2 regions of the Paenibacillus sp. BIC5C1 genome follow, and region 2 is predicted to be linked to the other one. Evidence: riboswitches for the same ligand, from Rfam matches in the RefSeq annotation. Region 2 holds a riboswitch; the other holds the start of a gene.
What was found. Region 2 has a riboswitch for S-adenosylmethionine ahead of metA (homoserine O-acetyltransferase MetA). Riboswitches for the same ligand answer to the same signal wherever they lie in the genome.
Positions count from the first base shown of each region.

Region 1: linked by a shared signal. The riboswitch ahead of RS891_RS26390 (methionine ABC transporter ATP-binding protein) and the one ahead of metA (homoserine O-acetyltransferase MetA) in region 2 are both predicted to bind S-adenosylmethionine.

Region 1 covers NZ_CP135922.1:5,897,946-5,913,695, forward strand. The annotation lists gene RS891_RS26375 (DUF2167 domain-containing protein) at 1-482, shown strand, start outside; gene RS891_RS26380 (MetQ/NlpA family ABC transporter substrate-binding protein) at 664-1,500, opposite strand; gene RS891_RS26385 (methionine ABC transporter permease) at 1,582-2,241, opposite strand; gene RS891_RS26390 (methionine ABC transporter ATP-binding protein) at 2,242-3,276, opposite strand; SAM riboswitch class I at 3,404-3,545, opposite strand; gene RS891_RS26395 (Cthe_2314 family HEPN domain-containing protein) at 3,676-4,404, opposite strand; gene RS891_RS26400 (COX15/CtaA family protein) at 4,619-5,557, opposite strand; gene RS891_RS26405 (thioredoxin family protein) at 5,860-6,204, opposite strand; gene RS891_RS26410 (DUF2515 family protein) at 6,348-7,628, shown strand; gene RS891_RS26415 (putative polysaccharide biosynthesis protein) at 7,778-9,406, opposite strand; gene RS891_RS26420 (DUF456 domain-containing protein) at 9,467-9,907, opposite strand; gene RS891_RS26425 (Cof-type HAD-IIB family hydrolase) at 9,962-10,711, opposite strand; gene RS891_RS26430 (metal ABC transporter permease) at 11,412-12,284, opposite strand; gene RS891_RS26435 (metal ABC transporter permease) at 12,284-13,243, opposite strand; gene RS891_RS26440 (metal ABC transporter ATP-binding protein) at 13,247-14,068, opposite strand; gene RS891_RS26445 (metal ABC transporter solute-binding protein, Zn/Mn family) at 14,102-15,085, opposite strand; gene RS891_RS26450 (peptidoglycan D,D-transpeptidase FtsI family protein) at 15,292-15,750, opposite strand, start outside.
Region 2 covers NZ_CP135922.1:1,945,614-1,961,363, forward strand. The annotation lists gene RS891_RS08960 (phosphodiester glycosidase family protein) at 1-376, shown strand, start outside; gene RS891_RS08965 (MOSC domain-containing protein) at 406-1,101, shown strand; gene RS891_RS08970 (ROK family protein) at 1,179-2,057, shown strand; gene RS891_RS08975 (HRDC domain-containing protein) at 2,241-3,242, shown strand; gene corA (magnesium/cobalt transporter CorA) at 3,337-4,272, opposite strand; SAM riboswitch class I at 4,726-4,850, shown strand; gene metA (homoserine O-acetyltransferase MetA) at 5,085-6,002, shown strand; gene RS891_RS08990 (aminotransferase class I/II-fold pyridoxal phosphate-dependent enzyme) at 6,027-7,214, shown strand; gene RS891_RS08995 (trans-sulfuration enzyme family protein) at 7,207-8,400, shown strand; gene mqnC (cyclic dehypoxanthinyl futalosine synthase) at 8,644-9,780, shown strand; gene RS891_RS09005 (aldo/keto reductase) at 10,033-11,010, shown strand; gene RS891_RS09010 (zinc-binding alcohol dehydrogenase family protein) at 11,007-12,020, shown strand; gene RS891_RS09015 (YitT family protein) at 12,119-13,024, opposite strand; gene RS891_RS09020 (cation:proton antiporter) at 13,136-14,374, opposite strand; gene RS891_RS09025 (cation:proton antiporter regulatory subunit) at 14,379-14,873, opposite strand; gene RS891_RS09030 (hypothetical protein) at 15,187-15,591, opposite strand.

The DNA of each region.
Region 1 (15,750 bases), 3.1 Mb from region 2:
AAAAACTCGTCAATTACAATGTGAATGTACTCACCCGTGAAGGATACATCGGTGTTATCCTCGTTACGGATAGTGCCAATTTTGAAGAAAACCGCAAACAGTTTGAAAACTCCGTGCTTAACCAGCTCAACGTGATTAAAGGAAACACCTATGAAGATTTTGATGCATCCGTAGACAAAAAATCAGAACTTGGCCTGACCAGTCTGATTCTCGGTGGTGCTGGTGTAGCTGTAGCTAAGAAAGTCGGATTATTGCTTTTGCTCAAAAAAGGATGGTTTGTCATCGTGGCCGCTATTGTTGGTGCTTTCGGATGGATTCGTCGCAAGCTGACTGGACGCAAAAAGGAGGCTGACCCTGGAGATCAGAATTCGCTATCTCCTGCAGAGGAAGCTTACCAACAGCATGCTGCTGGTCAGGAGTCAGCAGGCTCTGATAGCCAACAAACAGATGGACATTCGGATACTGATCCGAATAAACGTTAAGCTTATAAGTAAAGGAATTAACGTAATCCTACATCGAAGTGCTCTTACATCAAAACACTCTTTAACATCGATGTACAAAATAAAAAGCCCTGTATTCTCATAAAGAGAATGCAGGGCTTTCTTTAGTAATTCCTTAAGAAGTGAGCCGAGTATACACTGTATTTCAGCTTAATCGTTCAGCTTAAAACGCAGGTTCTACAGCACCTTGATAACGATCTTTGATGAATGTTTTAACCTCTTCGGAATGCAGAGCTGCAGCCAGTTTTTGGATAGCATCTGCATCTTTGTTATCTTCACGGGATACGAGGATGTTTGCATAAGGGTTACCTTGCAGGTCCTCAATCAGCAGCGCATCCTTCTCTGGGTTCAGATTGGCTTCCAGCGCGTAGTTGGCGTTGATGAATACCAGGTCTGCTTCATCCAGTTGACGAGGCATCATGGCTGCATCCAGCTCGATGATATTCAAGTTTTTCGGATTGGCTGTAATATCCTGAATCGTAGAAGTGATATTTGTGTTGTCTTTCAGCGTGATAAGTCCTTCTTTTGCAAGCAACAACAGTCCACGACCGCCGTTGGATGGGTCATTAGGGATGGCTACTTTTGCGCCGTCTTTCAACTCATCCAATGATTTGATTTTTTTGGAATAGCCAGCAAATGGCTCAACATGCACAGGTGTTACAGCAACGAGGTGGAAACCACGTTCTTTGTTCTCTGTATCCAGGTAAGGCTGGTGTTGGAAAAAGTTCGCATCCAGTTGTTTATCTTCAAGCTGTTGGTTAGGTTGAACATAATCATTGAAAGTCACGATTTGCAAGCGAATACCTTCAGCTTCGAGTTCAGGCTTGATGCTTTCCAAAATTTCCGCATGTGGTGTAGGTGATGCTCCAACTTTCAATTCTACGGTGCGCGGTGCGCCTCCAGCATTGTCAGCTCCGCTGTCTGAATCCTTGTTGTTTCCGCAAGCCGCAAGAACCGCAATCAGCATAATGCTAAGTAGAGCAAAAGACCATTTTTTCATGTGTAAAACCCCTTCTCCAATAAATTTTTTTTGCATTTTGCCCCAAACCGATACCGAATCAGGACAAATGCTATATATGTGTTATTTCCTGGTGAACCATTTAACCAAACGATCGCCAGCCATCTGAAGCACTTGCACCAGAATGATCATAAATACAACAGATATAATCATAATTTCATTCTGATAACGGAAGTATCCGTAGTTGATTGCCAATGTTCCCAGACCTCCACCACCAACCATCCCCGCCATCGCCGTGTATGAAACGAGGGTTACGATTGTAATGGTAATTCCAGCTAAAAGACCCGGTAATGCCTCTGGCAGAAGCACACGCCGTACAATCTGTCCGGTCGAAGCTCCCATCGCCTGTGCTGCCTCAATGACGCCACGATCCACTTCACGCAGTGTAGTTTCCACCAACCGGGCAAAGTATGGAGCTGCGGCAATGACGAGCGGTGGTATAACACCCAGCACACCTGTCGCTGTACCGACCAATGTACGCGTAAACGGAATGAGTGCAACAATCAGAATGATAAATGGCACTGAGCGCAAAATGTTTACAATAAACGATAGTATCGTGTACACCACTTGAGACTGGATTGAAGCCGACCTTGCCGTCATAAACAGCAATACGCCTAGCGGCAAACCAATGATGATCGTGAACAAGCCCGATGCTCCCAGGATTTGCAGTGTTTCAATAGAAGCCTTACCTATTTCTTCCCAACGTACCGTTGAAAAATCCATTTAACGGAGCACCTCCACATCAAGTCCCTGATCCACTAACTCTTTAATGGTGAGATTAATCTCATCTGACTGCCCCTCAAACCGAACGGTCAGCTGTCCATAGGGTACTTGTTTGATCGTTGAAATGGTGCCTTGCAAAATGGCGAAATCCACTCCTGTTTTACGAACTGTTCTGGACAAAATCGCCTCATAGGTTTTATTGCCCAAGAAGGATATTTTCACAAGCTTAGAAGCTCCGTTCGTCTGTAATGAGACATCTGCACTCGCCAGAGCGGTCTCTTCTAATGCAATTCCCACCTCATGGTCCCGCATCATAAAGTCACGCGTAATGGCATGCTGCGGCTTGAGGAATACTTCCGTCACCGGCCCTTGCTCCACGATGCCCCCCTGATGGATAACCGCCACCTGATCACAGATATTCTGGATCACGTGCATTTCATGGGTGATTAGCACAATCGTGAGGTTATACTTTTCATTGATATCCAGCAATAACTTCAGAATCGAATCGGTTGTCTGGGGATCCAGTGCCGATGTAGCCTCATCACATAGCAGCACGTTCGGATCACTCGCGAGTGCTCTCGCAATACCTACCCTTTGCTTCTGTCCGCCTGACAGTTGGGCCGGATATTTATTGCTGTGGTCCTCCAGTCCAACCAATGCGAGCATTTCCTTCACTTTCCGATCCATTGCAGCCTTGGGCGTATTAACGAGCTTCAAAGGAAAAGCCACATTGTCATATACCGTAGCTGAGGATAACAGATTAAAGTGTTGAAAAATCATGCCAATCTTACGCCGTTGTTGCTGCAAATCAGACTTATTGAGATCGGTTAGGTTGATTCCATCAACCCAAACCTCGCCTGCCGTGGGGCGTTCGAGCAAATTGATACAACGGATCAATGTACTCTTGCCTGCACCGGAATGACCGATAACTCCAAATATTTCACCCTTGCGGATATTCAAATTTAGATCGGATAAGGCCGTCGTACTTTTTGAACCTTTACCGTACGTCTTGGTTAAACCTTTTAATTCAATCAAAGTTACTGCTCCTTCCCACTGCCTACATGTATCTTTACCCGAATGAAAGGAAAACTCCCCTTCATCGTACAAAAAAAGAGCCCCTTTTGCAGAAACAAAAAGGGCTCTTCACGTGAAAGATTATACCTTCTCATCTGCCAAAATCGTGCTCTGCACCATTTTGTAGGAATTAGCACCTAACATCTATAAAGTATGACACAGCTGTCATGCAGTTATAAATCGGTTGCCGGGCTTCATCGGGCCTGTCCCTCCGCCGCTCTCGATAAGAAATATTTAATTTATAAGTTCAGTAGTAGTTATAATGTTAATGTCATAAATGTTAATTCCATCTAACTGTCGATCAGGAACTCAGTATAATCCAAGTATTCCGATTTGTCAAAGGCAAATATTACTATCCAATTAGTTCGTCGATTGGTGCATTACCTGCTTATGCCACTTCTCGTTAATGTAGCCATAGGCTGCTTTTAACGTCTCACATACCATATCCACACCCTGCCGGAGTTCCAAAAGATGCTGATCCAGGTCTTCCAGCTTTACTTTCCCTTGCAAAGTCTGGTGCAGCTGCCACAGATCATCCTGCATTTCGGAATTCATGTAATGAATCTCCATGTTTCGTCGTTTGCGCAATTTGCTCATCGGCTCACGGTATGAGTCCTTGATCCGGATCAGTTCATTGGCAAGAACATAATGCAGCTTATCATATCCGAACTGTCTTAATACGGTGAAATAAGAATAATGTGTTTTAACATTGGTTGTATTCAGCTCAAATATTTCATTCAATACCGTACCTAACTTATCCAGAATGGCAAAACATCGGATGAAGCCATCCTTATAGAAATAGACGTAACGGGCATACTCTGCTTTTTCTGGTATTGTCATATCATCCGTAGAGCCCGCTTTGACTTTCTGACGGAAATGGGAAGCTGCAAAACAGCTTTGCTCCAATTCATCCAGCGAAGAGATCAATCCCTGGGTCCATATATACAGTTTACGAAAATCATGGGTAGGATCATGATCCACATGCATCTGTCGCTGAAATAGCTCAAGCGTGTCCGCCATCGCTTCCATCGCGTCCTTTAGTATGCCTTCGTTCTTACGCGGCTTTTCACCCAGCAACGTTCGCAGCATATATAGCCTCCTCTTTCCACTCTGCAGATCATCAAATTAATAATAATTTATCATATTAAACAAAATCGGAATCAGAGTAAACGTATGACCGCTGCTTACAATAGGGTGCCCTGACACGCCTGACATCAAACAAAGTTCACCTGTCCAATGATGTACATCATCGGATGGTGAACTTCACTGGATTCATCCCCTGAACTACAATAATTCGGATATATTAGAACCGGTTAACGGGCCGATGCAACTTGTACACCAAGAAACTCATATAGGTTAATACCCCGAACAAAATGGCAATATCAAGCATATGCGCCAGCGCCACGAACATATACACTTCCGGACGGTTCATCGTGAGCATCAGTCCAAAACCAATGACCACTTGCAACAAAACCAGCACCACAGAAATGACGCCAAGCGCTCTTAATTCCGTGTTATCCGGATGTTTGCGATACGCAAAATGGCCGAGAATTGCAATGACGATTACTAATGAAACAGCCGCCACCCGGTGAGCAAAAGCAACAGCTACGCCTCCCGAGAGCTCAGGAATAATCTGCCCGTTACAGAGCGGAAATCCTGAACAACCTCCAGCAGAATCCGTATGGCTCACAAATGCTCCAGTATATACCACGAGGTACGTATAGATCGTGGAAAACCATACCAGATTTCGGAACCCTTTACTGACTCTCGGATATCGATTCAGTCGTTCCAATCCACCATGGCGTGCTTCCTGCCGAATACCAAGCGCCATCATCAGGGAGCTGGCAAAAGCGATTAAGGCAAATCCGAAATGCAGTGCCATGACTGCGGAAGATTGGGAGAATACGACAGCAAAAGCCCCCATGATTCCCTGGACAATAACAAATATCAGCGTTAACAGTGAAAACAATTGCAAATCACGGCGTGATTTACCAAACCGTAAAAATGCTACAAAAGAGGCTATGGACAATAGTCCTGCCAGTGCGCTGACGGCGCGATGGGAAAATTCAATAAGTGAGGCAACAGTATGTGCAGGCACAAGTTTTCCGTTACATAAAGGCCATTCTGCTCCGCAACCGAGCCCCGATTCCGTTCGGGTTACGACGCCTCCGCCAAATGTAGCCAGAAACATGACAAGACAGGTTAATACGGTTAACCATTTAAACAAGGTTAAGTGTTTCAATTTTTTCTCACCCGCTGTTGGTTTAAGATGGCGAAGAACTACATTCTCCGCTTGATTCGGTACTTTGACACTTATTTCACAACTAAATTCATTATACCGGATAAATGTGTCATTGACGCCGCGCTTTGTGACAAAATGTTAACGTCTGTCGAAAAATTGACCCACAGGTCATCGGCAAATATGTACATTATTACAACGTTAGTTTCTCCCGAAAACTCGGAAAATACAAACGCCACTTCCCTATTTCAAGAGAAATGGCGTTCCTTTAATTATAACCTTTAACATGGTTAACCTGTCATACTTTATTTATGAATCGTGTTATACACCTCAACTGCACGCTGCAGGAATTGCTCAATCTCTTCTCTTGACTTGCGCAGTTTATTCACATAACGCACAAGTTCTCGGCCATCTGTGTAAGCTACAAAGCTAGGGATGCCGAGGATATTTTGCTCTTCGCTCACTGTACCCACCTGATCTACGTCGACCTCAACCAACTTCAGCTCACGAGCAAACTTCTCTTCAACTTCAGGCATAAACGGATCGATGTACTTGCAATCACCACACCAATCTGCCTTAAATACAGCTACAGTCAAACGCGGAGATTGGATTGCCACATCAAACTCCGGTTTCGATGTAATCTTTTCCATTACAACATCTTCCTTTCTATACCTTGTCTTATCCTCTTAGTGAAGCAAATTGCGGAGTGGAAGTCAAATATTCGGCGCATACTGACATCAACAGCTTCCTAAACTACAACCGTAATCAGATTATCAGGAAAGGAGGTCATGTCATGACTTCCGTTAAAACAGATTCCTCCGAGTCTGCCCATCACGGGTCGATATTGCAGATGGTCCGATCCATCCCAGGTGCGGCTAGGGAAGTGTGGAGGGGAAAACAAGCGGCTTGGCAAGCCTCTGCACAGCTTCGTCATCCCTTGCGTGATATGGCTTGGGACTCTGATATGGCTGCAACCTTACAAGCAGAGGTGGAGCGCTTATTGCCTGGAAACGAGAATGCTTTTGCCCGCAATACGCTCAGTGCACTGGTCTGTGAAGAGGACTGCATCATTCTGGAAGAAATCAAAACATTAACGCAGGAAAACAACCGAAGTAACATCACTCGTACAGCAGCATACCTGGAATGTTACGAACAGTATCCCGAGCTGCATTGGGCCCTGCTTGCCCATATGGTATCCCGCAACGGCGGATATCACATGACCGATCTTCAGAGCGACCTTATGCACAATCTGCAAAATCAAACAGACCGTGAGCACATGTATCGATTACTGGAGCGATGCAATGCTCTCATTTTCCAGGACGCCTATCCACAGCTTCTATTGTATATGAACAGCCGCCGAATTGGACGGAGCTGTTTTCATTTGTTGCCCCATTTTCATGTATCGGTGTTCATGATACCGTTCTGGGAACGATTTTGGCTGGAGCGATGCAGCTCGCTGCTTAGTGTGGCATTAATTATTAATGAGCAGAACTATATCGAGAGCCGGGTGGTGCAGCATCCTTATTTTCAAAAAGAAGTGCTGTCCAAACCCGCATTCCATTTGCATAATCTGGCTGGGTTGAATCATATCGTATTTCCACTCGGACGGGAAAAAGGTCTTGCAGGCCGGGTTATTGAACATTTTGGCAAGCTGGATGAGCGGATTATGTTTGGCAAAGGCTTATATGCGATGCTGTTTGGCGTGGAACAAGTGTACACACAAGTATTGGAGTTTGCGCGCGCGGTTCCCCACCGTGGCTCACGTGCCGAATACTGGCCCGGTCTGTTCACCGCACATGAAGATGAAGCCGGAGAAGCTGAGCTCTATAGCCAGGAGCTGCTGGATCAAGAATGGCTAGTGGAAGGACAGCGGTTATATAGTCCTGAATTGCTGGCTGTATGGGGTGATACGCCGTACGAACCTATAACAAGGCAGGATTGGCTGCAAAATCGCGATTGTCTTGGTCATCTCACTGCCCCGCGCCGCCCCTGGCTGTTTGAGATGAGTCATGAACATCGGTATGGCATGTTGAAAACTGCATTGGCCCATGATGCCAAAACCTTGACGCATTAAGGACAGAAGCTGTATAGGGATTCGTCTAGAAGAAAATAATGGACTACCTTTATTGGGTATAATAAAAAAGCCCTGTCCGCTATGAAAGCAGACAGAGCTTGTACTTATTTCAAACAATATAACGAAGTGTGTATTAGTGTGTTGATCGATTATCCACGTTGCCCGGCTCCACGTTGTAGACGCATGAGCGGACGGAGTATTTTTTGCAAAATACGAGGGTAACTGCCCAGTTCGTCTTTACGAAGTACACGTAGAACAACCATGAGTACCAGATACACGACAACCACAAGCGCACCCACAAACAGACAGGTAACGAGGAATGATACACGTGCTGGCAGGAATAAATCAAAGATGGAGTTCCCGGCCCAGTTCGCTGCAAAACCAACACCTGCTGCAAGCAGCACGGTAATGATGAATCCTTTCCAACGATCACCCATGATCGAGAAATCAACAATTTTGCGAAGTACCCGCAGATTGAGGTACGTAATAACCAAGAAACACAATGCGGTCGCAATAATGATTCCGTAAATGCCAAAAATCGGAGCCAGGATTAAACTCGCTATGAGTTTGACTACGATACCCGCAGCTACACTGATCATTGTAATCCGTGGTTTACCCACCCCAAGCAAAATGGAGTTCGTGGTCATCATTGTAATTTGGAAAATAGTACCGAACGTCAGCAATGTAATGATTGGTGTCCCGTCTGGGCTGGTAAACAGCAAGCCGTTAACGGAATATGCTGCCGCACATAGAGCGATAACGATTGGCATCCCGGTCAGAATTGAAATGCGCAAAGCAAGCGTCACCTGATTTTTCAGATGAACTTCATCCTTGCGTGCAAAAGCTGCCGAAATGACTGGCACAAGTGATTGACTCAGTGCGATAGCCAAAATCGGAGGAATGCCTGCAATACTTTGGGCCTTGGCACCGAGGATGGCAAGAACTCCTGTCGCTTCTTCCAGTCCGACTCGTCCGCTAAGCAGTGGAACTACCAGCGATGAATCGATAAAGTTAATCGCCGGAACAGCGAGTGAAGATAAAACGATTGGTATCGAAAGTTTGAATATATCGCTGTAAATACCCCGCATGGGCAATTGCTCCGCACGCTCGTAATTCAATTGAGCCGCACGGTCATTTTTGCGAAGCTTCAAGGTGAAGTACAGCATGACAGCAAAAGCGCCAATACTTCCGAATACGCCCCCAAATGAAGCCCCTGCCGCAATGGTTTGATCATCATAATTCCATTGCAGCATAACAAACGCCACGATGATCGCTGTACCTACACGTGCAAACTGCTCCACAATCTGTGAAATGCCGCCTGCCGTCATATTGCCACGACCCTGGAAATATCCACGCATCATTGCGATGGCCGGGAAGAGAAGCAGCGCTGGAGCCAAGGCCCGAATGGCGCTCACCGATTCCGGTACTTTGGATACGTACGTCGCATAATACGGTGCTGCGAACCATAATAAAGCAGACATTACGACCCCGGCTACAGCCGCAAAGATCAGAGCTGCACGGTAGATTTGTTGTGCTTCACCTGCGCGTCCCAGTGCATAACGTTCCGAGACCATTTTACTAAGTGTACTCGGTATGCCTGCTGTAGCTACGGTTAACAGCATTAAATATACCGTGTTGGAGATGGTAAACGATGCGTTACCGATATCGCCGAGGATATGCTCCAGCGGCACCCGTTGAACCAATCCGAGTACCCTCGCAATCAGCGCAGCTGCCGCCAAGATGAGCGTACCTCTAATGAATGTTTCCTTCTTTGACAAGCCAATTCCCCTTCTTTCCCCCACAACGACGTGCATCCAGATGAAGTCGCTCCCGAACGTCTATGCGAATCTTACCACCCAGATAATAAACAGAACAATCATGACGATTTGCAAAATAATTTTCATAACGGTGCTTGTAAACAGCCCCACCACGGAACCAAATCCGACTTTGGAAGCTTTGGCTGGTGAAGAACCTCCGATCAGTTCTCCGATAAAAGCACCGATAAATGGCCCCAGTACAAGTCCGAATGCCGGAATGACAAATGGGCCAATGATGACACCAATCGTACTGAGCGTCGTCGATAATTTGGAGCCGCCGAATTTCTTCACACCCCAGGCACTGACGACATAATCAGCCACAAACAGCACCACTACGATCAAAATCTGGATAATCCAGAACCATACACCGAACGGAACAAAGCTGAAGAACCAGCCATAGACCAGAAACGCGAAGAAAATCGCTACAGCACCAGGCAGTATGGGATATACCGTTCCGGCCATCCCCACCGCAAACAGCAGTACAATTAAAATCCAGCCAACGGTTGCGAGCAAAGGTTATTCCCCCTTCAAAATATGATCACGGATGACTTCGACAATGCCATCTTCGTTGTTGCTCGCTACGATCAGGTCAGCCGCTTCCTTCACTTGCTCCTGCGCGTTGCCCATGGCAACACCAAGACCCACAGCTTCAATAACAGCCAGATCATTCAAGCTGTCTCCAACAGCAACCACTTCGGACATCTCGATGCCCAGCAGCTTGCAGACTTCAGCTACACCGCTCGCTTTGGATACTCCACCAGGATTAATCTCAATATTAACAGGTGAGGAGTTCGTCATTTGCAAGCCGCCCATTTGCTGCAGTTCCATCATAATCTGGTGACGGACTTCATCCACTTCGGTATTGAATCCGAATTTCAGCCATTCCAGACCTTCAATATTGTCCGTCCAGCGATCACGGTTGAACAGCTCTTCCACGGAGTATGCCCAGTACCAGCTATTATATTTTTCGCCAATCTCCTGCATTTTGCGGATCAATACCGGGTCCATCAGATGGCGCATATGCAGATCATGCGGAGCTTTCCAGACTTCACTGCCATTGACCGTTACCATCGGGGTTTCCAGCCCAAGCTGCACTGCATAAGGCATCGCATGAAAAACAGCTCTCCCCGTCGAAAGGCACACATGCACTCCCCGTCGAATGGCGATCTGAATCCATTTGGCGGTTTCCTGTGTGATCTCATGATTATCATTAAGCAGTGTTCCATCCATATCCAATGCAAGCAATTTGTATTTTAGTTCACTCATGCCGTATTTCCTCCTCAGTTGTCTCTCTCCAAGTTGAACTCATGGATATACATATAGGCTCTACGCGGGCAGAAAACCTTTCCAGTTGTTGTATCTTTGTTTCAGAATTACCTTTCTCTTTAGTGTATTGAGATTATACGAGGTAACCGTTACGTGTACGGATCGTCTTCCGATCGCTGTTGTCTCCAAATTTTCTAGATTCTCTCTTCTTAAAGGTTAGAAATTCGGAGACAGCATATGCTTTCGAAGCAGCTTTCTTACAGAAAGCTTTTAGGTGAACGCTATCGCTTCTTCAGTCGATTCCGTCCCCTTCACTACATCACCTGTGTATTTAGACCTCATAACACCTATTTTGTAGAAGGAAAATCCATAAACAAAGCTCCCCTCTTCAGGTCCCTTCAGTCCTCTCCGTTTCCCAATGTATGTCCAGTTCAACTTATACGCTCTTTATATCTATCTAACATACTCTCACAAAAAGATCGCCCGGCATCCGCGTAGGCGGATGCTCCGGACGTCACAGCTAACGACATTTTACCACAGATCGTCTACCTGCAACAAAGTAACCCGCGATACGGGTGACCCTTTGCAACATGGCAACAGGTGTCTGTTCCAATTCGTGTAAGAGTCTGGTATGAGATAAAACTTACCCGTATCCATGAAAAAACCGCCTGCAATGCAGGCGGCTGCTACTTTTTATCCATTAACGTGCCGCGAATTTGCGACGAGCATACCGGAAGACGATACCATGCTTTGGAGACAGCAGCAGGGCCAGCACAAACAGAATTCCTGCTACCGCCACCATGCAACCTGCAATGGAAGCATCCAGCGCGTATGCCATGATGTAGCCTCCAATTGATGAAGCCGCTCCTACGAGCACGCTGTACAGAATCATTTTACCCAATCGATCCGTAAGCAAGTAAGCCGTCGCTGCAGGTACAATCAACATGCCTACCACGAGAATAGACCCTACGCTTTCAAATGAAGCCACAGATGTCATGGAAACGAGCCCCATAAGCAAATAGTGGAACAACACCACCGGAATACCGCAGGCCGCAGCCAGCGCCGGATCAAAAGCACACAACTTGAACTGCTTGTAGAACAGGCCGATTACAAGGAGAATGACCAGCAAGGTGATGCCCAGCATCCAGACCGCCCTAGGGCCTACATCCGTCCCACCAAGCGTTAAGGTATCCCACTGGACATAAGCGATCTCACCGAACAAGACACAATCGAGATCCAGATCAATATGCCCGGCATTCAAACTGATCAAAATCACACCCACTGCGAAGAGTGCCGTAAATACTATTCCGATGGAAGCATCCGATGATAGTCCTCCAGCCTGCAAGCTTTGAATGAAGAACACCGTCAGTAATCCAAATACGGTTGCCCCAAGCAGCATCCATAACGAATCACGTGAACCACTCCACAGGAAAGCAATCGCAATACCCGGGAGAACCGCATGACTGATCGCATCTCCAACCAGAGCCATCCGCCTTAAGATTAGAAAACAGCCAAGAATGGCGCAGGCGGAAGATACCAGGATGGCCGTCAATATAATCCAAAACGTCGCCATTACAACTCACCCCGTTCCTGCTGCGCTCGCTGTGCAGAGAGTGTCTGTAGCGTGGCATGCTCTTCTCTCAAGTAAGCGGATTTCGCCTGCATACTTCGCAAACGCCGTGCTAACAGTCCGCGTCTTGGAGCAAGCAATGCGGAACCCGCAAATAGCACTGTTGCTGCCAGTACCGTTACTGGCCCTGTCGGCAGATTAGGCACCAAGGTGCTGAAGATTGTACCTGTTGCACCGCTCAGTGCTCCAAATACGCCGGCCAACAGTACCATAAGCGAGAGCGAGTCCGTCCAGCAGCGAGCTGCTGCCGCCGGGGTAACCAGCAAAGCGGCGACAAGCACCACACCAACCGCCTGAATCCCTGCAACAACCGCAATAACGGTTAACAGCAGAATCAGTTGTTCCAGCATGCCAACCGGCAGTCCCATGCCTCGTGCAAATCCCGGGTCAAAGCTCACCAGCTTGAATTCTTTGAACCATGCCAGACAAGCGATCAATAATACAAGACAGACGCCACCCATAACATACACATCCGTCATCACCATGGATGCGGCCTGACCAAACAAATATTTATCAAGTCCACTCTGACTGCCACTCGCACCGTGCTGAATCCGAGTAAGCATCACTACACCTATACCGAAAAATACAGTCAGTACAATCCCCATTGCCGCATCCTGCTTGATCCGGGAATACCGTGTAATCCACGATATGCCGAAGGTTGCAATGATTCCAGCCACAAGCGCACCGAATAGGAATAATCCTACGGATTTGGTTTCAGTCAACATAAACGCGATACAAATTCCCGGCAGAGCTGCATGCGCCAGCGTATCTCCCATGAGACTCTGACGACGCAAAAATGTAAAAGAACCAATAATTCCACTACTGAATCCGAGTAACAAGCAGCCAAGCAATATCCAGCGTGTATTGGGATCGGACAAAATGGCTACTATCCAGTTCCACATGCACTACACCTGGCCTTTCTCCGACCGGCTTCCGATCATCGCTATCCGGCCTCCATACGTCTCTTGCAAAGTATCCGGAACAAATACTTCATTCGTGGGTCCACCTGCAACCAGCCGTCCATTAAGCAGCAGCACATGGTCGAAATATTCCTCTACTGTTGCCAAATCATGGTGAACAACAAGTACGGTCTTCCCTTGCTTTTTCAACTGTTCCAACAGTGAAATGATAGCTTTTTCCGTTGTGGCGTCCACACCTGCAAACGGCTCATCCATGAAATACAATTCCGCATCCTGTACCAGTGCCCGTGCCAGAAAGACACGCTGCTGCTGTCCTCCGGACAGCTGACTGATCTGGCGGTACATATAATCACCCATGCCCACTTGCTCCAGACAGTGAGCTGCCAGATCCCGTTCTTTTTTGCCTGGACGGCGGAACCAGCCCAGATGTCCATAACGCCCCATCATGACAACATCGAGGGCGTGGGTTGGGAAATCCCAATCAACAGATTCTCGCTGAGGTACGTAGCCGATTCGGCGACGCTGTTCTCGGTAGGACTGACCAAAAATTTTCACTTCGCCGTGCATTTTAGGCACTAGTCCCAGAACGGCTTTGATCAAGGTTGATTTCCCCGCCCCATTGGGACCAAGAATACCAATTAGCTGACCTTCCGGGATGTCAAAAGATACCCCACTGAGCACCGGCTTTTTATGGTAAGCCACCGCCAGGTCCCTAACACTAAGCGGAGCTGATGTAGGTTGTGTTCCCTTCAGATGGTTAGCATTTAATTGTAATTGAGATTTTTCGGATAAAATTGTATCGCTCATACTCACTGTCCACTCCTCTCTTCATATCATTTCTCATTTTAATGCCTCTACAATCGTCTGAGTGTTGTGACGGATCATGCCGATATACGTTCCTTCTTCTGTTCCCTCAGCACCCATCGCATCCGAGAACAGTTCACCACCAATACTTACGGTATGTCCTTTTTCGGCCGCCCCAGCAATAATCGCTTCCATCGCTTTTGCTGGAACGCTGGATTCTACAAATACCGCTTTGATATTATTTTCCACAAGGTAATCTCGCAACTCACTGACATCCCTCGCACCATACTCTGCTGCTGTACTGATTCCTTGGAGCCCCATCACTTTCATGTCATAAGCTTGGCCGAAGTATCCAAAGGCATCATGCGCCGTAACCAATACCCGGCTAGCTTCCGGTATCTCCTGGATTTTTTCCCGCACCTCTGAATCCAATGCCTCCAGTTTCGTTAGATACTGCTCCGCTTGTACATTGTATTCTTCTGCGTGTTCAGGATCTGCTTCCACGAGTGTATCGCGTACAGCTTCTGCCGCATGCATCCAGTGGCTAACATCAAACCAGACGTGTGGATCGTATTCCGTTCCGCCTGTATCTTTTCCTGATCGCAATTCATCCACCGGAATGTTTTCTGTGACAGCTGTTACTATTTTGCTCTTGGACATTTTCTCCAAGATGTCTGTCATTTTTCCTTCAAGATGCAGCCCGTTGTAGAAAATGACCTTCGCTTGCTCCAGCTTCCGAATATCTCCCTGCGAAGCCTTGTACAAGTGAGGATCTACCCCTGGGCCCATTAGCCCGGTAACATCAACATATGCCCCGCCGACTTCACGCGCTACATCCGCAATCATGCCTGTTGTTGCTGTAACCTGTACCTTCCCTTCACTACCTCCTGTTTCCGCTGCACTTGAGCACGCTGTTAGCACGATAACCAGAACAACAGCTGTCAGTGTCATTAACCCTCTCTGAATGCTCCTCATCTTCACCATCAACAATCCAAACCGCCCCTTTCCCTCTCCTAACATAATTGTCCTCATCTAATTTTGTTGTACAAGGTATTAAAATTTATACAAGACTAATAATGTTTCCCTTGTGCAAATTTTAGCCGATGCAAAATAAAAAGGCAAGGGATAATTTCCCCTGCCTGTCCAAATGAGTATATTGGCGATTTAATTAACCTGTTTTCTTTTCGACTTATCTTCTGTCCTATTTTCTTTCAGTTGCTTCATCACTACTCTGTATCTTTCCCCTGGTTTTTCTTCCCTTTTGGAGTCCCATCAAGGCCATACACTTCATCGTAAGCATCGAAAATTTTACGTGCAATCGGAGACGCACTGACCGATCCAAAGCCACCTTCGGGCACAACAACCGCTATAGCCAGCTTCGGATTATCCCGTGGTGCAAATGCGATAAATACTCCGTTTTCCTTTTTGTTCGGCCCTGTTCCCTGCTCCGAGGTTCCTGTTTTTCTCGCATAATCGTAGGGGAAACCTTCAAACGAACTTACTTTGGTGACCATACCCTTATGCACTTCATTCCAGTATGCATCCGCAAAATCAACCTCGTTTAACACTTTTGGTTTGATTTTCTTGACCACATTACCATCTGCATCACGGATTTCCTTCACCAAATGAGGTTCGATCCGTTTGCCTTTGTTGGCAAGCATTGTCGTATATTGTGCAAGTTGAAG
Region 2 (15,750 bases):
TAAATACACCAATGCAGCAGGCAAAGAGATCCCTTGGCAAGATGTAGTCACCGCTGTGGGCGCAGGTCCACGTCTGGTGAAAGACGGCAAAATTGCCGTAAATCCAGCGAGTGAGGGCTTCAAGGATACCAAAATTCTCAATGCCTCCGGCGCAAGAAGTGGTATTGCCATTATGGCCGACGGATCGGTGATGTTGGCTACCGTGTCAGGAGCGACGATTAAGGAATGGGCTGCTGTCATGCAGAAGCTTGGTGCCAAGCAGGCAATGAACCTGGATGGAGGTGCATCTTCTGGCATGTATGCTGGCGGCAAAATGCTTACTTCCCCGGGCCGCTTGTTAAGTAATACACTTGTTTTTGGTGGCTCTGTTCGTTAAAAGAAAGCTAATATGGGAGGTAGGATCAGATGACACTCACTCATAACCGGAAGCCAGATGAAAACAAAACGGCGGTATTAGCTGTAAACGTAGGGCAACTTCAGGCCTTGCCTGGCCAGAAGCGCGAAGTGATGAGCGGCATTGTGAAACATCCCATATCCAGCCCGGTCTTCCTGTCATTCACCGGAATGACAGGGGATGCCCAGGCTGATCTGGAGCATCATGGTGGACCTGACAAGGCGGTTTGTGTATACGATTACAGTCGTTATCCGGCGCTTGAACAACTGATGGATCGCAAGCTGGACTGGGGGGCTTGTGGAGAAAATCTGACAGTTGAAGGCTGTATGGAGGAAGAAGTCCGCATTGGTGATGTGTATCAATTGGGGGAAGCCACGGTACAGGTCAGCCAGCCAAGACAGCCTTGCTTCAAGCTTGGTGCACGGTATGATTACAAAGAGCTGCCTGTTTATTTTCAGGATAGCGGGCATACCGGATTTTATTTTCGGGTCTTGCAAGAGGGAGAGGTAACTCCTTCTGCAATATTAAGACGTATAAGCACAGATCCTGCATCAATGACCATTCTGGAAGCCAATCGAATTATGCATCAGGGGAAGCAGGATGCCGTTGCTATGCGTGCTCTACTGGCCATTCCAACGTTATCCGACAGCTGGAAACAGACCTTATTGAAGCGATTGGCCAAGCTCGAAACTGCTGAACAGGACTAATCATGCTGTTGTTCCGTCTTTTAGAGAACAGATTTGAAGATCCATTTAATTTTAAACTACTAGGGAGTGTGACTAACATGACGATTTTAGGCGCAATTGAAGCTGGAGGAACCAAATTTGTATGTGGTATCGGTACGGAAGAAGGAGAAGTTCTTGAACGCGTAAGTTTTCCAACGACGACACCGGAAGAGACGATGGCACAAGTAATCGCTTTTTTTGAAGGTAAAGGTATTGAAGCTTTGGGTGTAGGTTCATTTGGTCCAATTGATCCGATTGAAGGAAGCCCGACTTATGGTTACATCACAACAACACCGAAACCGCATTGGGGGCAGTACAACCTTATTGGTAAGCTCAAAGAGCACTTTGATGTACCGATGACGTTCGACACGGATGTAAACGGTGCTGCGCTTGGGGAAGCAACCTGGGGGGCTGCACAAGGCCTGGATAGCTGTCTGTATATTACTGTCGGAACGGGAATTGGTGCAGGCGCAGTTGTAGGTGGCAAAATGGTCCATGGATTGTCGCATCCAGAGATGGGACACATCATTGTCCGCAGACATCCCGAAGATACATATGAAGGGTTCTGTCCGTATCATGGGGACTGTCTGGAAGGCCTTGCCGCAGGTCCTGCCATCAATAAACGTTGGAATCAACCGGCTTACGAACTGCCAGCCGATCACAAGGCCTGGGAGATTGAAGCACATTACCTGGCGCATGCCCTGATGAATTATGTATTGATCCTCACACCTCAGAAAATTGTAATGGGTGGCGGTGTGATGAAGCAGGAGCATCTGTTCCCAATGGTTCGCAGCAAATTGCAGGAATTGCTCGCTGGATACGTTCAGCACCCTGCACTTCAATCCGAAATTGACCAGTATGTCGTTTCACCGGGACTTGGCGATAATGCGGGACTGTGTGGTTCGCTTGCACTGGCGAAATTGGCTTTGAACAAGTAATAGCTTTACAAACAAGTAGTTGACGAATTTTTCCATTGTGGTAATATATGAGCAACAGCATAGCACGGTTAAATGAGGAAGCACCTCTCTTGCATGGATTTTGCAGGAGAGGTGTTTTTTTGTGCTGCTTAATTTAGCACATACAGGCTGTGTCGAGCTGAACTATTGAAGGAGGGACAAGATATGGAAGTCATTTTCATGAACAGATTATCCAGAATGTTAGATCAGAATGAAGAGCATGCACAGCTGTGGATCGGTGAAGAAGAAGGAGCGTGGCATCTGGGGTGGAGCCGATATGAGGAAGGAGATCGAACGGATGACAACTGGTATGCTGGCAGTTCGTGGGACGAGCTGTTACATGTGTATCGTCATCAGTTAGCCATACAGATGAGCGAAGGATATCGTCCGTTGCTGCAGGGTTTGTTTCACGAAAATGATGATTTGAAGTCGCGCAGTTATGGCGGTCAGCGTCTTCATTGTTACAGTGAATTATACGGCAATGAGGGGCTGTATATGGATCTGTGCATATGGCGCAGGAAGAGAGCAGCGTCTGACCGGAAGGCCCCTTATTTTATTGCAACGAACCGGTTGTTGCGTTTGATCAGTGCATTTGTTCCACAAACCATCGATGAATTGATGCAATTACCTGGCGTAGGGGAGAGCAAGGCTTCCGAGTATGGAGAGGAATGGCTGGAGATTACGAATGGACTGGAACGTTCCACATCTTTCCCGCTAGATTGGGTGTACTCGGATCTGAAGGAACAAGAATATGAGAGCTGGCTGTACAAACAGAGAGAGCAGAAGTACAAGCAGGAACTTGACAGATTCACCACACGTAAGCAGGTACTTGAAGGTATGAAGGAAGGATATACGTTGGAGGAAATCGTAAATCGTTCCGGATTGTCCCGTAGGGAGCTGATTGAGTTATTGGAGACACTGGATTTGGAGGGATATGACACAGATTGTCTGCTTGATGCGGAGCTTGCTGTCATGCCCGAAGAGGAGCAAGAGGCGGTATGGAGTGCCTACGAGGAGCTGGGAGATACGTTTCTGAAGCCTGTATTACATAAGGTGTATGGAGAAGAAAAGCCTGGCGGTAGCAACCTGGAGCAGGTCTACGAAAGACTGCGCATGATTCGCATCCGGTTTCGTCGTGACACAGAGACGGAGCAGAATGCAGGCTAGATTGGAAATAGGACGTTAGTTGTCATACTTATAAGCGGATAATAAAAAAAGACGAAGCGTCTCAAAATGTGGAGCACTTCGTCTTTTTGCTATTTCAAACCCAATCTTTTTTGCGGAAAATAAAGAACATGCTCAGGCCCAGTGTAACCATCAGGCCAATAACCACAAAATAACCATACTTCCAGTCCAGCTCAGGCATGTTCGTAAAGTTCATCCCATAGATGCCCGTGATAACGGTCAGCGGCATGAACACCGTGGTAATGGCGGTGAACACACGCATGATTTCATTCGCCCGGTTGGCGATACTGGATTGGTAAGCTTCTCGCAAGTTCCCCATCAAGTCCCGATAAGTCTCAAAGGTTTCAGATATTTTCACAGCATTCTCATAAATGTCGCTGAAATACTTTTGCAGTTGATCATCAATAAGACGCAAATCTTTTTTATTGAGTGTGTTAATGACCTCTTTCTGAGGTCCCAGCACTTTCTTCAGCCATAAAATCTCACTGCGAAGCCCGATAATCTCATTTAGATGAGATTTCTTGGTATGCATCAGGATGTCTTCTTCAAGCTTCTCAATGCGCGCTTCGATTCGGTCACCAACGGTGAAATAATTATCAACAATCAAGTCAACCAGCAGATACAGCAGCTTATCCGGCGTACTGATTTCCTGTTCCCACAGGATCGGTTTCAATGTCCGCAATTCGCTGACTTTCTGTTTGGTTACACTGATAATAAAGTGTCTGCCAAGGAACAAGTTGACGGCACGTAAAAAAATCTCTTCATCATCAAAACGAATGCTATTAATAACAATAAAATAATGGCTCTCATAAATTTCAATCTTCGGACGTTGTTCTTCGTCACTCAAACAGTCTTCCACGGCCAGATCATGCATCATGAACAGCGGTTGAAGTACCGCCAAATCGTCTACGTCTGCATCAATCCAGTAAAACCCCTCCGCTGGTGGAGTCAGCGCCTGCTGAATGTCGTCCACCGGAATAAATACACCGTTATTTACCAACCGGATTTTCATTATTCATCTACTCCTTCTGCACCCGCCAAATGGGCGGATTTCATCAATATGGGCGCAAAAAGAACAGATCAGCCGGTCGGCAGCGGAGCCTGGAAGTCAGGACTGCGTTCGCTCTATAGTCAAACGGAAGTAACGTCCCGCTGCCGGCATGCTGATATCAATTCTCTATGCAGTTTGTCGGAATTCGGCTGCCAGTCAGGCCTCGGGTCGCCATCCATTGAATATGTCACCTCTCACATAAGGGTTTATAACACTTGTCTAGTATACCGCTGGTACAGGGTCCTTTCAAGCGCAAAAATGTGTCGATTTCGCGCCCTGGAGCAGTGTATGACAACGGATGATGAACGGTTCCGATCCTGAGGAACAGACATTGAACTACACCTTGACGTGAGGGGATTAATGTCTTAAAGTAAAAGGTGAACCACACTAGTTATTACAATTGAATAAAGCGAAATCTTATCAAGAGTAGGTGGAGGGACTGGCCCGATGAAACCCGGCAACCGGCGGTATACCGCACGGTGCTAATTCTTGCAGCGACCAAGTGTCCAAGTGACACTGTTGTAACTGAGAGATGAGAGAGGCGCATATCTATTTACATATGACCTTTCTCGGAATCCGAGGAAGGTCTTTGTTATATGCACCGACTTCTCAGCAGTGATTTTCGCTAAGGAACTTGAGCTTGCCGCCAGCAATGTGGTTGCAATTCAGCGCCTGCAGGCAAGCTCATGGCAGCCTATAACTGTACGGATGCGAATCGTATCGAGTCCGCAGTGGCTGCATCTATTTATGCACAAGGAGGAGTTAGAACCACCATGCCAATCAAAATTCCAGACACACTGCCTGCCAAAGAAGTACTTGCAGGAGAGAACATCTTTGTCATGGACGAGACATCTGCTTACCAGCAGGACATTCGTCCACTGCGTATCGCTATATTAAACCTGATGCCCACAAAGGAAACGACAGAAACTCAATTGCTTCGTTTGGTGGGTAACACACCCATTCAGGTAGATATCGTTCTGGTTCATCCAAAGTCTCATACGTCCAAGAACACTTCCCAGGAATATTTGGACTTATTCTACAAAACCTTTGATGAGATCGAACACCGCCGTTTTGACGGCATGATCATTACAGGCGCTCCTGTAGAGCAAATGGACTTTGAAGACGTGAACTATTGGAAAGAAATCCAGGAGATCTTCGAATGGACCAAAACGAATGTAACTTCGACCATGCATATATGTTGGGCTTCCCAAGCAGGTTTATACCACCATTTCGGAGTTCCAAAAGTTCCGCTGGATGAAAAATGTTTTGGCGTATTCTCACATACGATCAACAGATCCAATGTGCAGCTGCTGCGCGGATTCGATGAAGTATTCAACGTCCCGCATTCTCGTCATACGGAAGTGCGACGTGAAGATATTGAAAAAAATGATAACCTTGAAATATTGGCTGAATCCGAGGAAGCGGGTATTTTCCTCGTTGCTACCAAAGACGGCAAACAGATTTTTGCAACCGGACATGCCGAGTATGACCCGCTTTCATTGAAATGGGAATATGACCGTGATGCAGCTAAAGGCATGGACATTGCGCTGCCTAGACATTATTTCCCGAATGACGATCCTTCCCGTGTTCCCCCAGCCACTTGGCGGGCACATGCAAACTTATTATTCTCTAATTGGCTCAATTACTATGTGTATCAAGAGACACCTTACGATATTGGTCCACAAATTTAATCGACATTACAGGAGGATGCTGCAATGGAAGACAACAAGTTGAAAATCGAAAGTCGATTGGCCCAAATTGGGTCTATCAATGAACCGGTAACAGGCGCCATTAATTTTCCGATCTATCAATCCACTGCGTTTCGCCACCCAAAGCTTGGACAAAGCACGGGATTTGATTATATTCGTACGACCAATCCAACCCGTAAAGTGTTGGAAGAAGCAGCGGCAGCGTTGGAATCCGGTGATGCAGGTTTTGCCTGTAGCTCCGGCATGGCCGCTTTGCAAACGATTTTCGCTTTATTCGGACAAGGGGATCATCTGATTGTATCGCTAGATCTGTACGGCGGAACGTATCGTTTGCTTGAACGCATCCTGTCTCGATTTGGTGTGACAGCAAGTTACGTCGATACCAATGACTTGGCAGCTCTGGAAAGTATTCGTCAACCGAATACTAAAGCGGTATTTATTGAGACACCAACCAATCCACTAATGATGATTACGGATGTGGAAGCGGTATGCTCCTGGGCCAAGAGCCACAACTTGCTGACCATTGTGGATAATACACTACTGACTCCGTTCTTCCAGCGTCCAATTGAACTCGGTGCTGATATCATCATCCATAGTGCCACGAAGTATCTGGGTGGTCATAATGATGTACTTGCGGGATTAATTATTACCAAAGGGGAAGAACTGTCAGCCGAAATGGCATTTCTGCACAATTCCATAGGAGCTGTATTGTCTCCAAGCGACTCCTATCAGCTGATGAAAGGCATGAAGACACTCGCTCTTCGCATGGAGCGGCATGAGTATAATGCTTTGACGATTGCCAAGTACCTTTTGGAGCACCCAGCCGTTAATGAAGTGTATCATCCTGGTTTGTCGGCTCATCCCGGATTTGAAATACAGAATAAACAATCCAGTGGGAATACGGGCATCTTCTCTTTCAAAGTAAAGGATGCTCGTTATGTTGAACCATTGCTGCGTCATATCAAACTGATTGCTTTTGCGGAAAGCCTCGGGGGTGTAGAGTCGTTGATGACTTACCCTGCGGTACAGACCCATGCGGATATTCCGATTGAAATTCGTGACGCTGTAGGTGTAGATGACCGTCTGTTGCGCTTCTCTGTAGGGATCGAGCACGCCGAAGATCTGATTGCCGATCTGGGCAATGCACTAACAGCTGCACAGCAGGAGATAGAAGGGGGAACGCATCATGAGTGAGCAAAACCATAATGCCAACAATCATGAACGGAATGTTCATTCCGACCTGAAGTTCGACACCAAGCTGCTGCATTTCGGTGACGAAATTGATAAAACCACCGGGGCTTCCAGTGTGCCAATTTACCAGGCATCCACATTCCATCATTTTGATATTTTTAATCCACCTCAACATGATTATAGTCGTTCCGGTAACCCGACACGTCAGGCATTGGAGGATTACATTACATTGTTGGAAGGCGGAGCACGCGGATTTGCCTACTCCTCAGGGATGGCTGCCATCTCCAGTGTGTTCATGATGTTCTCGGCAGGCGATCACATGATTGTGACGGAAGATGTATATGGAGGAACGTATCGACTGCTTACTTCCATTCTGAGCCGGATGCAGATTGAGACTACCTTTGTGGATATGACCAATATTGAGGAAGTAAAGGCAGCGCTCAAACCGAATACGAAGGCAGTTTATATGGAAACACCTTCCAACCCGACACTTCGAATCACGGATATTGCTGCAGTCACCTCCTGGGCACAGGAACATGAGTTAATCTCCATTCTTGATAACACCTTCATGACGCCTTATTACCAGCGTCCGATTGAGCTCGGGGTGGATATTGTCGTACATAGTGCGACCAAGTTTCTTGGCGGACACAGTGATGTGCTGGCAGGTTTAGCCGTTGCTCGTACGGATTCATTGGGCAGACAGCTAAAACAATTGCAGAATGGACTTGGAACCGTCCTTGGTGCCCAGGAATCCTGGCTGCTGATGCGTGGTATGAAAACCTTGGGTGCGCGCATGGCACATAGTGAACAAAGCACAGCGAAGCTGGCTGCTTGGCTTAGTGGACGCAGTGATATTACGGCTGTATTTTATCCGGGGCTGCTGGATCATCCTGGGCGTGAAGCTCATGAACGTCAGTCAAGCGGATACGGCGCTGTCGTGTCGTTTGACGTAGGTTCGGGAGATCGGGCCAAGGCTGTACTCAACCGTGTGAAATTGCCAATTGTTGCTGTGAGTTTGGGTGCGGTTGAAAGTATCCTGTCTTATCCTGCGATGATGTCTCATGCGGCTATGCCGGCTGAGGTTCGCCGTGATCGAGGTATAACTGACGGATTATTGCGCTTCTCGGTTGGTCTGGAAGACATCGATGACCTGATTGCAGATCTGGATCAGGCACTTCAGGACTCGTAGAGTCAATAGTATTGAAACATGGGTGTTAGAGCCTGCTGAAAAAGAATTGAAATAGATGGCATATGTAAACATTTTTATTAATTTTTAAAGCACCTTCTCATAAGGTGCTTTTTTTCACATGTAACCTGTGTTACGATATGTGGAGTACAGAAATGCGATGTTGCCACCAAAACTTTCATCTATATGAGCAAGTTGGGACGGATCGTGATTATATTTTCTCTTCATGAGGGAGGCTTTTTTACGATGAGTACGGTAGACCGTATCTTAGATAAAGCCCTTCGGGGCGAACGTTTGGACTTGGAAGACACGATTCAGCTGTTTGAATCAAATGAAGTAGACAAAATCGGGGCAGCCGCCAATGTGATTGTAAAACGCATGCACCCCGAACCATACAGAACATTTGTAATTGGGCGTAACGTCAACTACACGAACGTGTGTGATGTGTACTGCCGTTTTTGTGCTTTCTACCGCAGACCTGGCTCTGACGAAGGATATGTACTTCCCGATGAAGTCATCTTCCAGAAGATCCAAGAAACCGAAGACGTGAATGGTACCGAGATTCTGATGCAAGGCGGAACGAATCCAAATCTGCCGTTTAGTTATTATACCGATCTGCTCAAAGCGATCAAGGAGCGTTTCCCTAATATTACGATGCACTCCTTCTCACCAGCCGAAATTATGAAAATGGTTGAGGTGTCCGACGGTCTTACTTTGGAAGAGGTTGTACGTGCAATTCACGAAGCGGGACTCGATTCCCTGCCTGGTGGTGGTGCCGAAATTCTGGATGACCGTACACGCCGTAAAATCAGCCGTTTGAAAGGTTCATGGCGCGATTGGATGGACGTTATGCAGACAGCTCACCGTATCGGTATGAACACAACGGCAACGATGGTTATTGGCCTTGGTGAAACGATGGAAGAGCGCGCACTGCATCTGCTTCGGGTACGTGAAGCTCAGGATGAGTGCATTGCGAACAAGTATGATTCCGAAGGATTCTTGGCGTTCATTCCTTGGACATTCCAACCGGATAATACAAACCTGAAGCTGGAGCGTCAGACGCCAGAAGAGTACCTGAAGACGGTAGCGATCAGTCGACTGGTATTGGACAACATCAAAAACATTCAATCCTCGTGGGTAACGATGGGACCTGAAGTCGGCAAAAAATCACTTGAATTTGGCTGCAACGACTTCGGTAGCACCATGATTGAAGAGAACGTGGTATCTGCTGCAGGCGCAACATACAAAGTTAACATTGGTTCCATTACGCAACTGATTCGGGAGTCCGGTTATATTCCAGCACAGCGTAACACAAGATATGACATCCTGCGGACGTTTGATGAGAATAATGCCATTCAACAAGATTTTGTAATGCAGAACTAATATATATTTTAAAGTACATTATGCTGATGAATTGAATGGTTAAGTCCATTCAGTCAGTTTGGATAAGAAGTCCGTTGATTACTCTTTATAAGGGGAATCGGCGGACTTTTTAATTTCACTTCACACCAAGCGATTATTCACAGATCATCAAACAGTACATATTACGCATTTGACGATATTTTATATTGGAATTCAACTGTTACAATGAAAGGACACGTGAGTAAGCAGACATGCTTGGGAAGGGGCAGGCCGATGAAAACAAGAAGACTTGGGAAGACGGAATTGGAAGTACCTGTACTGAGCTTTGGAGCATCCTCTCTAGGTTCCGTATTTCGTGATATTGACCGAGGTGAGGGTGTTCGTACGGTTCACGCCGCTGTAGATGCAGGGATGAACTATATAGATGTTTCGCCCTATTATGGATTAACAAAAGCTGAAATGGTGCTTGGAGAAGCCATCCGTAGTTTGCCACGCAGCTCGTTTACGTTGTCGACCAAGGCTGGACGTTATGGGGAGAATGCATTTGATTTTTCACGTAAGCGGATACATGAGAGTGTACAAGAGAGTCTAGATCGACTGCATACCGATTATATCGACATCCTGTTCTTGCATGACATTGAATTTGTCTCTGCAGATATTATTATTGAAGAAGCTTTTCCAACCTTACTCCGCCTAAAAGAGCAGGGAGTCATTCGCCATGCAGGGATTTGTGGCTTACCGCTGCGGTTATTCGAAAAGGTGCTGCCACAGATTGATGCCGACGCTATCATTTCCTACTGCCATTATGCATTGAATGATACTTCACTGCTGTCCTTGCTGCCCCTTTTGGAAAAGAAAGAAGTTGGCCTTGTGAATGCTTCGCCTCTTTCCATGGGTTTATTAAGCACAAGAGGCACTCCTGCCTGGCACCCGGCAGATGATCAAGTGAAGCAGGTTTGCCTGCAAGCGGCGCGGTTCTGTGCGGAACAGGGCACTAATATTGCGAAGCTTGCCGTACAGTTTGCAACAGCCAATGAACGGATTCCAACAACACTGGTCAGCAGTGCAAGTGAACATAATATCCGTCACAATGCAGCTTGGATTGATGAACCCCTGGATCAGGACCTGTTAACAGAGGTACTGCGTATTCTGGCTCCAATTCATAACGAGAGCTGGGCCAGCGGACGCCCTGAATATAACATTGAACATAACATGAAGTCACAAGCATCATCGAAGGGGGAACAGGAGTGAGAGCTGTTATATGTGAAGAAATAAATCGTTTAGCGTTACGAGACATAGCTGAACCTGAAAGAACCGAGAATCAGGCGCTGGTAACCATCCGCCGAATTGGAATTTGTGGCACAGATTTGCACGCCTACAAAGGTAATCAGCCATTTTTCACCTATCCCCGAGTACTTGGGCATGAGCTTTCAGGGATTATTGAAGAGATTGGCCCCAATGAAGCGGGCTTGAAAGCAGGAGATCAGGTAAGTATTATTCCATATTTACATTGTGGTCATTGTATCGCTTGTCGATCAGGGAAAACGAATTGTTGTGTGTCCATGCAGGTGATGGGTGTACATGTGGACGGCGGCATGCGAGAGAGGATTGCTGTTCCTGTCTCCCATCTGATCCAAGCCGAAGGACTTACGCTGGATGAAACTGCGATGGTAGAGCCGCTGAGTATTGGTGCTCATGCGGTCAGAAGAGCAGCCATAAAGCCTGGTGACCAGGTTGTGGTCATTGGAGCTGGACCCATTGGCCTGGGGGTGATGGCTTTTGCTAAACATGCGGGTGCTAGGGTCATTGCCATTGACCGGAATGTGGACAGGTTGGAACTTAGCCGCATGTGGGCTGGAGTGGATGCTATGGTTCAGGCCAATGAACAAGCGGCACAACAAGTTGCTGAAATCACGAATGGGGACTATGCGACGGCTGTCTTTGATGCAACAGGAAACATGCAATCGATGAATAATGCCATCCAATATGTGGCTCATGGTGGACAATTAATCTTTGTTGGACTGGTCAAAGCCGATATTTCCTTTCATGATCCAGACTTTCATAAGCGGGAGATGAGCATTCTGGGCAGCCGAAACGCCACACGGGAAGATTTTGAACAGGTCATGTCGATCTTGCGGGAGAAGAAATTGAACATGGATGGCTACATTACACACCGGTCGAGTTTGGATCAATTGCCTGAATCAATCGACACCTGGTTACAACCGGATTCGCATGTAGTGAAGGCAATAGTGGAATTATAAAAATAATCAATGAAAAAACTCTCTCTGACCTTAATGAATGGTTAACATTCATAGGAAACAGAGAGAGTTTTTATTTGCCCAACCTATAGGAATCTAGATTATTTTTCCGGGTTCGTCACAATACCTGCATGTGGATCAATATGACGCACAATGGATTTGAGCCAGATCATTTCAAGGAAATGAATCTCATAGTAGAGTGCTCCCGGAACGTGTTGGATCCAACCTTCAGCGACAGCAGGGTGCCCTGAATCCGATGAAGCATCCAATGTTCCAGGTTCACGGCGCAGCCGTTTACGGATGGCTTTTTCAACTTGAGCGCTTTGTGTGGTTAAAATACATATTTTGCGCTTAGCTGTGAATCCGCGGAATGCAATATACACCATTTCATATGCAATGAGATAAGCAATTACCGAGTACATCGCTTGATCCCAACCGAAGACAACACCAGCGGCGGTTAGAATCAACAAGTTGAGCAGCATGATTATTTTTTCGATAAGCATCCGTTTCCCGCTAAATACACGTTCAGGTGGACGGGAGGACGGATCACCGATTTCCAGCGTATCCAGTGTCCCACCATACCGCACGACTAGACCGATTCCTAGACCGAGACATAATCCGCCAAACATGGCAGCAGCCAGCGGGTGCTCGACAAGCGGCGGCATGGGATGAAGCACAATGGCACCAATCGAAAAGACAACCAAACCCAGAACAGTGACCAGTACGAATTTCTTTTGCACGAGTCTATAGGACAGAAAAATGAACGGAACGTTGAACAAAAACAGGAACAAACCAATCCTCATTTCGGTCCAGTGGGCGAACAACGAAGAGATGCCCGTAATGCCTCCAATAATGATCTTATTGGGATGTAGAAACAATTCAAGTCCCACGGAGGCCAGAATTCCACCCGCTATTACAAACAATAAATTCAACAGGCGACGGGCAGATGATAATCTGGTCTTGGCGGTTTGTGGCACCGGATTAGCCGATATCAGAGGTGCTTTCATAGGTCATCCTCCTTTGTGCGGCTTTCGTGCAATTCTCCCTGGGTTAATCACAGAAAGATCGGCGGTAGAGCCGCGATTACGATACGTTGTCTGTCTGAACAGACAAGGGGGTTACCCTTCTTTCTGCAGAACCTTCGGTTCTTCTTTCTTCTTCCGAGGATCTTTGAACTTAAATATTTTATCCAATAATCTGAACACATGTTTGGACTCTTTTGTTAATAACGGTCCAAGGATTGCCAGAATGAGTACATATAATGCGGCGAACGGTTGCAGCAGCGGGAGAAGTCCCCCGGCTTTACCCATGTTGGCCATAATGATTGAAAATTCACCACGTGACACAATGGTCAAACCGATATTGGCTGATGCTTTCGGTGATAGTCCTGCACTGCGCCCAGCCAGCATGCCTGCAAGGAAGTTTCCGAATAGTGTGAGCACAACTGCGATCAACGCAAGCCACACAGCTTCCCCTCCAAGAGACAACGGATCGATGGACAATCCAAAGCTGAAGAAGAAAACAGCTCCGAAGAAATCACGGAATGGCAGAATCAAGTGCTCAATCCGTTTTGCATGTTCCGTTTCAGCCAGTACCAAACCAACAAGCAAGGCGCCAATGGCTTCAGCGACATGAATGGTTTCGGAGAATCCGGCAACGAGGAACAATGCACCGAAAATCACAAGGGAGAACAACTCATTGGAGCGAATCTTAAGCACCTTGTTGAGCAGAGGTGTTGCTTTACGTCCAAGAATAATGACAATGAGCATGAATCCAAGTGCGATGAGTGCCGATACAATGACTCCTCCGATGGAGGATGAATCACTGAGCACAAGTCCAGACAAGATGGAGATATATACAGCGAGAAATACATCTTCAAACATGATAATTCCGAGAATCATTTCCGTCTCCGGATTCGCTGTTCGTTTCAGATCAACGAGTACTTTGGCGACGATGGCACTGGATGAAATGGTGGTAATCCCTGCAATGACAAGAGCTTCGGCGGCTGGGAAACCGGAAGCAAAACCAAAAATCAATCCCAGCGTGAAGTTAATCCCAATATAGATGGATCCGCCGACTGCAATGGATTTACCTGATTTGATCAAACGACCAACCGAGAATTCCAGCCCAAGATAGAAGAGCAGGAAGAGGATACCAATGCGGCCCATAAACTCAATAAACGGCTGACTTTCAATGAAACGGAAGTCCAGATGCCAGATCTTCATGGCATGAGGTCCGACGGCCATCCCGATCAGAATGTAAAATGGAACGACCGAAAATCTCAGTTTTGCGGATAAGAGTCCGGCTGCTGCAATGAGCACAAGTGCCAGACCCACTTCGAATATCAGATGATCCATCGACTCACCCCCTTCCGGTCAGGAGGAGGGATTTGAATAGCTTTTGCTGATTGCGTTCGCCAACGGCTACTACCGTGGACTCTGCACTAATCACGACCTCCGGACCGGGGCTGATATGTTTTTTGTGATTCTTCTCTACAACGGCAATAACCGTTGCCCCTGAGTTTTGACGAACGTCCAGTTCACCAATAGATTTACCGATACATCCGTAGGATGGCTCGATTTTGTACCATTCAATGATCAGATCGTCAAACGTTACTTCAATATTTTCAAGCTGCTTTGGTTTATAGGTCAATCCACCAACGATGGCAGCAATCTGTCTTGCTTCATAGTCATCCAGCGTAATCATGGAGATACTTTGGTCTGGGTCATCGTACTCAAAATGGTACATTTCCCGTCGACCGTCATCGTGAATAATGACAATGATTTTATCTCCACTGCTCGTTTCAATCTGAAATTTCTTGCCGATTCCCGGCAAATCTGTTTCGCGTACATCCATGGATAGTATGCCTCCTTAAATTGAGGGCTGGCCACAGAAGACAGGCTTATTTCCCGAAAATAGAATGAACTGTTGCGCTTAGGAACATTAAATGATGCGGGTAAACAGAGCCAGGGACTCCTGACACACAGCCTTGTGTTGTAAATTTTTAATGTAAACGGGGATAACAAAATAGACGTTAACAAATAGGTGTTGCCAAATAAAACTGATCGATATCTAACATTTGCTAAAAGGGTTAATAGTTATGCACAAGCACACCGTCTTTCAGACAGAGGTGTCTCCATGCAAAGCAACCTAAATTACGATGTAACGGCTAGCTAAGAGCGTTCACGTAAATTGGTGCTATAGGGGTGGGAGATACATACATACTGGTGAATTTGATAGGTAGCAGAAATAATCTGCGTTTAAACAGACAAATCAACGGTTTAAAGGGTAGACGCGGTGTTGGAATTCGCAGCATTAGCAACAAAGCGAGCACAAGAAAGACAGGTTTGTTATGCGTGACCGCAATCAACTTCGACATGACTTGTGGGTATTTGCGAATGGCAGGTTTCTGCTGAGACTCCAATGTGTGGACAAGCACTTCCTTGTTGGAAGTCGTCTCAACGGTTACCTCAACAGCGGATTCCGACTGCATCGGAATAGGGAAGGACAACGCTTGGAATACGCACAAAATGATAATAAAAGCGTAACGGAGTATTCTTGGTTGTTGTCTCATTTTGGCTTCCCCCCTTTTCCGTGAAACATACTGTTATAAAAATAATAACACATTTTTGTCTTAACTCCAAACGGTTTGATAATATACTGAGAAATCATGACACGCTTTCCATCAATCCGCTTCGTATATCCCTATCGGCCTTGCCATATACTTTGAACA